2 regions of the Brevibacillus sp. FIR094 genome follow, and region 1 is predicted to be linked to the other one. Evidence: predicted binding sites of a transcription regulator. Region 1 holds the regulator's gene; the other holds the start of a gene.

The links. The regulator CtsR, encoded in region 1, represses protease genes until heat stress. The targets are predictions, from matches to a motif close to ATGGTCAATAAAGGTCAAACA.
Region 2: the regulator CtsR is predicted to act here: its motif matches at 2,557-2,577, upstream of clpP (ATP-dependent Clp endopeptidase proteolytic subunit ClpP).

What each region holds. Positions count from the first base shown of each region.
Region 1 covers NZ_JBEAES010000032.1:734-4,905, forward strand. The annotation lists gene ACQ5DJ_RS23085 (MGDG synthase family glycosyltransferase) at 1-783, shown strand, start outside; gene ACQ5DJ_RS23090 (HAD hydrolase-like protein) at 813-1,499, shown strand; gene ACQ5DJ_RS23095 (CtsR family transcriptional regulator) at 1,688-2,152, shown strand; gene ACQ5DJ_RS23100 (UvrB/UvrC motif-containing protein) at 2,169-2,687, shown strand; gene ACQ5DJ_RS23105 (protein arginine kinase) at 2,707-3,780, shown strand; gene ACQ5DJ_RS23110 (ATP-dependent Clp protease ATP-binding subunit) at 3,845-4,172, shown strand, end outside.
Region 2 covers NZ_JBEAES010000061.1:6,967-11,138, reverse strand. The annotation lists gene ACQ5DJ_RS29080 (gluconeogenesis factor YvcK family protein) at 1-43, shown strand, start outside; gene whiA (DNA-binding protein WhiA) at 52-999, shown strand; gene ACQ5DJ_RS29070 (HPr family phosphocarrier protein) at 1,049-1,306, shown strand; gene ACQ5DJ_RS29065 (hypothetical protein) at 1,425-1,607, shown strand; gene ACQ5DJ_RS29060 (H-type small acid-soluble spore protein) at 1,618-1,803, shown strand; gene clpP (ATP-dependent Clp endopeptidase proteolytic subunit ClpP) at 1,915-2,517, opposite strand; gene ACQ5DJ_RS29050 (hypothetical protein) at 2,649-2,870, opposite strand; gene ACQ5DJ_RS29045 (copper amine oxidase N-terminal domain-containing protein) at 3,087-3,554, shown strand; partial or broken gene ACQ5DJ_RS29040 (branched-chain amino acid ABC transporter substrate-binding protein) at 3,761-4,172, shown strand, end outside.

The DNA.
Region 1 (4,172 bases):
ATGCTCTCCGTACTGAAAGGGAGAAATGATTGGAAGGAACCAATCTATACGATCATTACTGACTATACCATCCATCCTTCATGGATTAATCACCATATCAATTATTACTTCATCGGCCATGAACAACTGTATTACCTGTTAGATGTTTATCGACAGGACCATCAAAAATTCATTCCGATGGGCATACCCATCATGAAAAAATTCAGCTTGCCATTGGACCCTGATTTGATTCGACAAAAGCTAGGCCTCGCTCCTGGACAAAAGAGCATTATTCTTTCAGGGGGCGGATTGGGTCTCGGCTCGATGGAAAAGGTATTAGATGGGCTAGAAGAGATTAACATTCCTCTGAAAACCTTTGTGTTAACAGGGACAAATGACAAGCTGTACAATAAAGTGATAAACCGTACGTATCGCCATGAAGTCGTTCCACTAAAATTCATCAATAACTTCCACGAATACTTGGAGACGGCTGATTTAATTGTCACCAAATCAGGCGGACTTACATCAGCTGAAGTAATGAGTAAACGGGTACCCATGATTATTTACAACCCTCTGCCTGGACAGGAAGAGAGGAACAGCCACTTTTTGCTCAATAATGGATGTGCGGTACATGCCAATCTGTCGGAGCAATTGATTTACTTTATCGATGAACTATTGCATAGCCCGTCCAAGGTGGACTATATGCGCAGAATGGGACAGAAAATCTCGAAGCCAGATGCTGCACAACGAATTACCGAGTTTATCATGGATGATATGAATATGTTGCCAGGAGAAGTAGAATAGCTGCCTAGCCAGACAAAATGGAGGAACCCATGACTGTACCATTCGCCATATTATTTGATATGGATGGCACGTTACTGCAAACAGAAAAGTTGTCGACACCCGCATTTATTCGAACGTTTGACCAGCTTCGTCAAAAAGGGCTATGGCAAGGGGAAACCCCTGACGAGCGTGAACTGATCAATGTACTGGGAATGACGATTGAGCAGATCTGGGACAAATTGCTACCGGGCGCGAGTGAAGAAGCCATTCGCTCAGCAGACGCTTTCTTGCTAGATAATGAAATCCAGTTACTCAAAGAAAGAGTGACCGAGCTATATCCGGATGTAAAATCAACCTTGGAAACGCTACGTGAGAAAGGATTTGTTTTGTTTGTAGCAAGCAATGGGCAGGAAGAGTACATCGATGCCATTTGTGAGGAATACGAGTTAAAGCCGCTGATGACCGATCTGTACTCAGCCGGCCGTTTCCGTACACATTCCAAAAATGACCTGGTTGCAAAATTGTTGTCTGATTACAAAATCGGGCAGGCCATCATGGTAGGAGATCGTCACTCCGACGTGGAAGCAGGCAAGACAAACGGTTTATTTACCATTGGATGCGACTTTGGTTTTGCCAAACCAGGCGAGCTTGATGGGGCAGATGTCATCATTACCAGCTTCACTCAGCTACTGAATCATTTGCCATCAATCGACACCAATACACAAGAACAAACATAAACCATTCCTCAGGGAGTGGTTTTTTTGTTGATCATGTCCAAGTTTCAAGCGACCTTCTTTTGCCCACACTAGAATGTGTAAGGGACACTTGCGGGTACGCACTAAACCCATTATAATTAACGTCAAAGATAGTCAAAGTCAATAGGCAACCTCATAAGAACATACACAGAGGAATAGGAGGCGATGACTTGCGTAACATCTCGGACATCATTGAACATCACTTGAAAAGCATCATTACAAACAGTCCCAATGGATTGATCGAGATTCAGCGTAGTGAGCTTGCCGACCATTTTCAATGTGTGCCGTCTCAGATCAATTACGTCATCAATACGCGCTTTACCGTTCAAAAAGGATACATTGTAGAGAGTAAGCGCGGGGGCGGCGGGTATATTCGCATACGCAAGGTGCAGATTGTCAGCAAAGCACGCTTGCAGGAATTGCTAACAGAAGAACTGATTGGTGAGAGCATTAGTCAGAGCGTGGGAAACGCGATCGTAGAAAGACTATTAGAAGAAGGATTAGTCAACATCAGAGAAGCCACCTTGATGAAAATCGCTACCTCGCGAAACGTATTGACGCTAGAAGCTGAATTGCGGGATCGTTTGCGGGCAAATATTTTAAAGCAGATGATCGCAGCAATCTTGTTGAAGTAAAAGGAGGTATGATGTTGTGAACTGTGAGGAATGCGGAAAACGACCGGCGACACTTCATTTGACGAAAATCGTCAATGGCGAAAAAACCGAATACCATATTTGCGAGCAGTGTGCTCATGAAAAAGGGGACGTCTTTACCGGCTTTCACAACTTCAGCATCAACAATCTCCTGTCAGGACTTTTAAAATTTGATCCCATGCAAAAGAATGGACGCGAAACGGCAACGAATAAGCCGCTTCAATGCGAAACATGTGGACTCACATATTCTCAATTTAGTAAAAGCGGCCGATTTGGCTGTAGTGATTGCTACACCTTTTTGGGTGATCGACTGGACCCCCTTTTCCGCCGGATTCACGGAAACACACAGCATAGTGGAAAAGTACCAGAGCGTACCGGTGGCAAACTGAAGATCCGTAAAGAGCTGGAGCAACTAAAGCAAGCGCTGCAAAGTCATGTCGCCAGTGAAGAGTTCGAGAAGGCAGCAGAAATGCGTGATCGAATTCGAGCATTGGAACAAAAAATGGCCCAATCGTAGCAAGGGAGGTTAGCTGGTTATGTCCCAAAAGCAGTTTATGCAAAACCCGTGGAGCAATTGGATGAAAGGAGAAGGTCCTGATTCCGACATTGTCATTAGTACACGGCTGCGTATCGCCCGTAACCTGCGCCAGCACCCCTTTCCGTTAATGGCAACGGACTCGCAGGGCGAGGAAGTCGTCAGAAAGGTAACGGAAGTAAGCGATTCGGAGGCAATGCGCAAAAGGCATCAGCTTCAGGTCATCCAAATGGACCAAATTAACCCGTTAGAAAAAAGGGTGCTCGTTGAAAAGCATCTGATTAGCCCTCATCTGGCAGAGGAATCTCGCAAAGGTGCCGTATTACTTCGTGAAGATGAGTCCGTCAGCATTATGGTTAATGAAGAAGACCACATTCGAATACAGGTACTATTACCCGGGTTTCGTTTGAACGAGGCATGGGAAATAGGAACGAAGTTAGACGACATTTTTGAGAAAAACTTGAACTACGCTTTCGACGAAACACGAGGATATCTGACAAGCTGCCCAACCAATGTGGGTACGGGAATTCGTGCATCTGTGATGTTGCACTTGCCGGCTCTGGTGATGACGCAGCAGATCAGCAGAATTTTACAGGCAATTAATCAAGTTGGTCTAGTCGTTAGAGGAATTTACGGAGAGGGCAGCGAAGCTCTAGGGAATCTTTTTCAGTTATCCAATCAGGTCACACTGGGGATGTCTGAGTCGGATATCCTTTCCAATCTCTACGGTGTAGCTAGACAAATTATTGAGCAAGAGCGTGTGGCACGTGCTTATTTGCTGGAGCATACTCGGGTTTCTTTGGAGGATCGGATTTTTCGGTCGTATGGCATCCTGATGTACGCTCGCACGGTAGAGTCCAAGGAGGCAGCTCAGCGTCTGTCCGATGTACGTCTGGGGATTGATCTAGGCATCATTCCTAATGTATCTCCGCTGGTCCTAAACGAACTGTTAGTCACGACACAGCCAGGGTTTTTACAGCACCACGCTGGACAAAAGCTCACTCCGGACCAACGCGACGAAAGAAGGGCCAGGCTGATCCGCGAACGTCTGCGCATAGTAGAATCACAAGAGTAACGTAATGGTATCACGCAATTGTTAACCTATAGAGAAAAAACACGGTTATACGGAGGTGTACGATATGATGTTTGGACGTTTTACAGAACGAGCACAAAAAGTACTGGCGCTTGCCCTGGAAGAGGCGGTTCGTCTCGGACACAAAGATATTGGGACAGAGCATGTGCTGCTGGGACTTATTCGAGAAGGCGAAGGGATTGCGGCGAAGGCACTGCAATCACTTGGGCTTGGCCTCGATAAAATCCAGAGTGAAGTGGAGTCGTTAATCGGGCGAGGAACAGAGCAGTCCGGTAGTAATTACACACCAAACTATACACCTCGCGCCAAAAAGGTTATTGAACTATCGATGGACGAAGCCCGCAAACTGGGTCATACCTATGTGGGGACTGAAC
Region 2 (4,172 bases), on a different contig from region 1:
CGTCAAACGAAGACGGAAGTTGCTGAAGATAGAGAAGGAGTAGTGAAGTCGATGTCATTCGCCGCGCATACCAAAAAAGAGCTTACCATGACGGAGGGTGCCGATTGCTGCAGCAAGGCAGAGCTCTCATCCTTGATTCGGATGAATGGAAGTCTGCAGTTTGGAGCCGGACGACTGGTGCTGGATGTGACGACAGAGAACGCGGCGATTGCCCGACGTATTTATACGTTAATCAAGAGGTTGTTTCAGATACACGCTGAACTGCTGGTTCGCAAAAAAATGCGTTTGAAAAAGAACAACGTCTACATTGTGCGTATTCCGAATAAGGCCAATGAGATCTTGCAAGACTTGGGGATAATGGATCAAAGCCTATCGTTTATTCCAGGAATCGCTCCAGAGATCGTGAAAAAGTCCTGTTGCCGCGCTGCTTATTTGCGGGGGGCTTTTTTGGCGGGGGGATCTGTGAATCATCCAGAGGCATCCAGCTATCATCTGGAGATTTTCACTTCCTATCAGGATTTTTGCGAAGCATTGACCAAGATCGCCAATCGGTATAAACTAAATGCCAAGTGCATCGAGCGGAAAAAAGGGTATGTTCTCTATATTAAAGAAGGCGAAAAGATTACAGAGTTTTTGAGCTTGATTGGGGCTCATCAGGCGCTTCTGTATTTCGAGGACGTCCGAATCGTAAAGGACATGCGGAACTCGGTAAACCGATTACACAATTGTGAGATCGCCAACATAAACAAAACAGTGAATGCAGCCACGAGACAAATGGAAAATATTCAGCTCATCGATCAAGAGATGGGATTGGAGAATTTGCCAAAACGTCTGCGAGAGGTCGCGGAGCTTCGAGTGGCTCATCCTGACATCAATTTGAAAGAATTGGGCGAGATGGTGCCAAGCGGAATAGTGAGCAAATCGGGCATTAACCACCGCTTGCGAAAAATTAACGAAATCGCGGATAAAATACGAGAAAAACAAAATATTTCGATGTAGATGCATGTTATACTAAAGGATAATAGTCTACAAGTAAGGAGGTCCATTCATGGTTCAACAGCAGGTCGTAGTTCAGTTAAAGACCGGTTTGCAAGCTCGTCCAGCAGCCTTTTTCGTACAGGAGGCTAACCGTTTTGCATCGGAAGTATTCGTAGAAAAAGGCACCAAGAAGGTCAATGCGAAAAGCATCATGGGTATCATGAGCCTCGCAATCAGCTCTGGAACGGAAATTACCATTTTGGCAGAAGGGCCGGATGCCTCCCAGGCAGTCACCAGCCTTACGAATCTGGTAAGCAAGGAAGAATAGAGTTACGAGAGACACTTTTCCCTTATGGGAGGTGTCTTTTTTTGTTGTTGTCCATGTATCAATTCACTTCGGGCAGGGCATTTCTAACCATGTATATTGCATGAAGGAGGAATGAGATATGAGTAACCGTGATTCGTGCCACGAAGGCCGCGATTGCTTTGACATGGACATTGACCGGATGATTAACGAAGGACTAGGGGGCGGGATCGTTTCCGACCAGAACGGCCTGATTGAAGAAACGAGTGTAGACACGATGACAGGGGCGTCGTCAGCCAAGCAAGCCCTTGAAGATGAGCAATAGGGAGCCGCTTATGAATGTAACGAGAGCACAAGCCATTATGAGCTCCGACGACCATATCAAGGTAGAGTACGAAGGACAAGCCGTTTGGATCGATGCTGTAGACGAAAAAACGTCAACAGCCCGTGTGCATGAGGAAAAAAATCCAGGACATAGCCGGACGGTCTATGTCAGTCAGTTAATGGAAGTAACACCATGATTCATCGAGAAAGCCGAGCAAGCCAAGGTAAGTCTCTTGGTGTTTGCTCGGCATACAAAAAAACACTCGGCCAGTAGTCCAGGCACGAGTGCTTTTTTTACTACGTATCTCTTATTTTTTGGAGGACGATTCGGAAGTGATTACTTTGTCAATCAATCCGTACTCTACTGCTTCTGCGGCAGAGAGGAAGTTGTCACGATCGGTATCCTTTTGGATGCGCTCCAAAGGCTGACCAGTGCGTTCAGCCAGGATGGTGTTCAGATGATCACGCATCTTCAAAATACGTTTTGCGGCGATCTCAATATCGCTCGCTTGTCCTTGGGCACCACCCAATGGTTGGTGGATCATGACTTCACTGTTTGGCAGAGCAAAACGCTTGCCTTTTGCCCCAGCAGCTAACAGGAATGCTCCCATCGAAGCAGCCATTCCGATACAAATGGTGGATACATCTGGCTTGATGAAGTGCATAGTATCGTAAATCGCCATACCAGCAGTGATAGAACCGCCTGGGCTGTTTATGTACAAATGAATGTCTTTCTCCGGATCTTCCGCCTGAAGGAACAACAACTGTGCCACAACGATATTGGCTACGGTGTCGTTGATTGGGGTTCCCAGAAAGATGATGCGGTCTTTGAGCAGGCGGGAATAAATGTCGTAAGCACGTTCCCCGCGGTTCGTCTGTTCAATGACGGTTGGAATTAAATTCATATGCATCTAGTCTTCCTCCTCTCTTTGTAACAATATCATACACAAAAGGTCAATGAAGGTCAAACACATAAGTGCGCGCCCTCACTACCATGTTTGCCAAATTCCCTTTGTCTAAACCTACTCTAAAAAGAAAACATTCATTCCTTAGAATTCTCATCGGCCTCGGTCAAATCGACGGCGAGTTTCAGTGTGGCCTTCATCTTTTTTCCCTTGATGATCGTATACTCATCGACTTGTTTGGCTTGCAGCTGATTGATGGCTTCCGCCAGCTCCTGTTGATCTTTGTATGGTTCAATGGTCAATAAGCATTCTTCGTCACTGGCCTCTTGATAAATGAGAAAAAAACGTTCCCCTGCCATGGCAAGCCTCACTTTCGAAAGTTATCCACAATGTTATGCACAGGTTGTGCACAAAAACATTTGTTCGTGGGATATTTATTTTTTTTCCTAGTCTTATCATGTTTGGAGAGAGAATTACATAGGGAATGTATGGAAGAAAAAAGAAGGAAAAAGTTGTTTTGTGTCGAACTTTACAAAATTGGAATTCATTTCATGATTAATTGAGGGGTGTTTATTATGCTTCGCAAGTTTTCGACAATGATGCTGACAGCGGCTCTTCTAACAGGAAGTGTAGCGGCAACGGCTGCATTTGCCCAAACTGCTCCTGCTCCTGTACAGCAACAAAAAATCAAGGTTCAGCTAAACGGCAAGGAGTTCCCATTCCCACAAGAAATCGTTACTGAAAATGGTGTTGCGTATGTGAATGCGAGCACATTGGCGATTGCTTTGGGTGGTACCGCAGCATGGGATAGCACGACCAAATCTTTGTTGGTTGCCAAAGACAACCAGTACGCACTGCGTATGTACGAAAACAAAAACTTTGCTTATAAAAACGGCAAAGAAACCAGTGTAGCAAATCCGCCACGTCCAGTGACTGGAGCAGTACTCGTTCCTCTCGTATTCATTGCCCAAGAATTGGGTGCAAAAGTAGAGTATGACGCAAAAACGCTCACTTACAAGCTAAGCATTCCAATTAATTCCTAATATCTTCTCATTAAGAAAGCCACTTCTATTCGTAGAAGTGGCTTTCTGCCTCCATACTACACATGTACGCCTCTATAAGCAGACAGCGAGAGAGGTTATTTGATTGATTCTTCTTTTAATCATTTCTATTGCAAATTTTCTAAAATATCCTACAATAAGATTGTGATTCATAGTTTGCTCATAAATAAAGAGGGGGATGTTTTGCTATGAAAAAACAGAAATCATTGTCGATACTGGCTGCAACATTTGCTCTGAGCACATTGCTCGCGGGCTGCGGTGGAGGAACGGGAACTGGTGGACAAAGCGCGACACCACAGCCGAGCAACAATAGCGGAGGAAGCACGGGCGGTGCAAGCGGAGCTACTGAGAAGCTCGTGATTGCTGTAGTTGGTCCGATGTCTGGTCAGTACTCCGATTACGGAAGCACAGCAAAAGCTGGTGCTGAATATGCATTGAAAGAAAAAAAGGAGGCATTCAAAGCACTTGGCTTTGATGTTGAATTGTCCGCGCAAGACGACCAAGCTGACCCGAAACAAGGGGTAGCAGTCGCACAAATGTTGATTTCAAATCCTGACGTAGTCGGAGTGGTTGGCCATGCTACAACAGGTGCTTCGATTA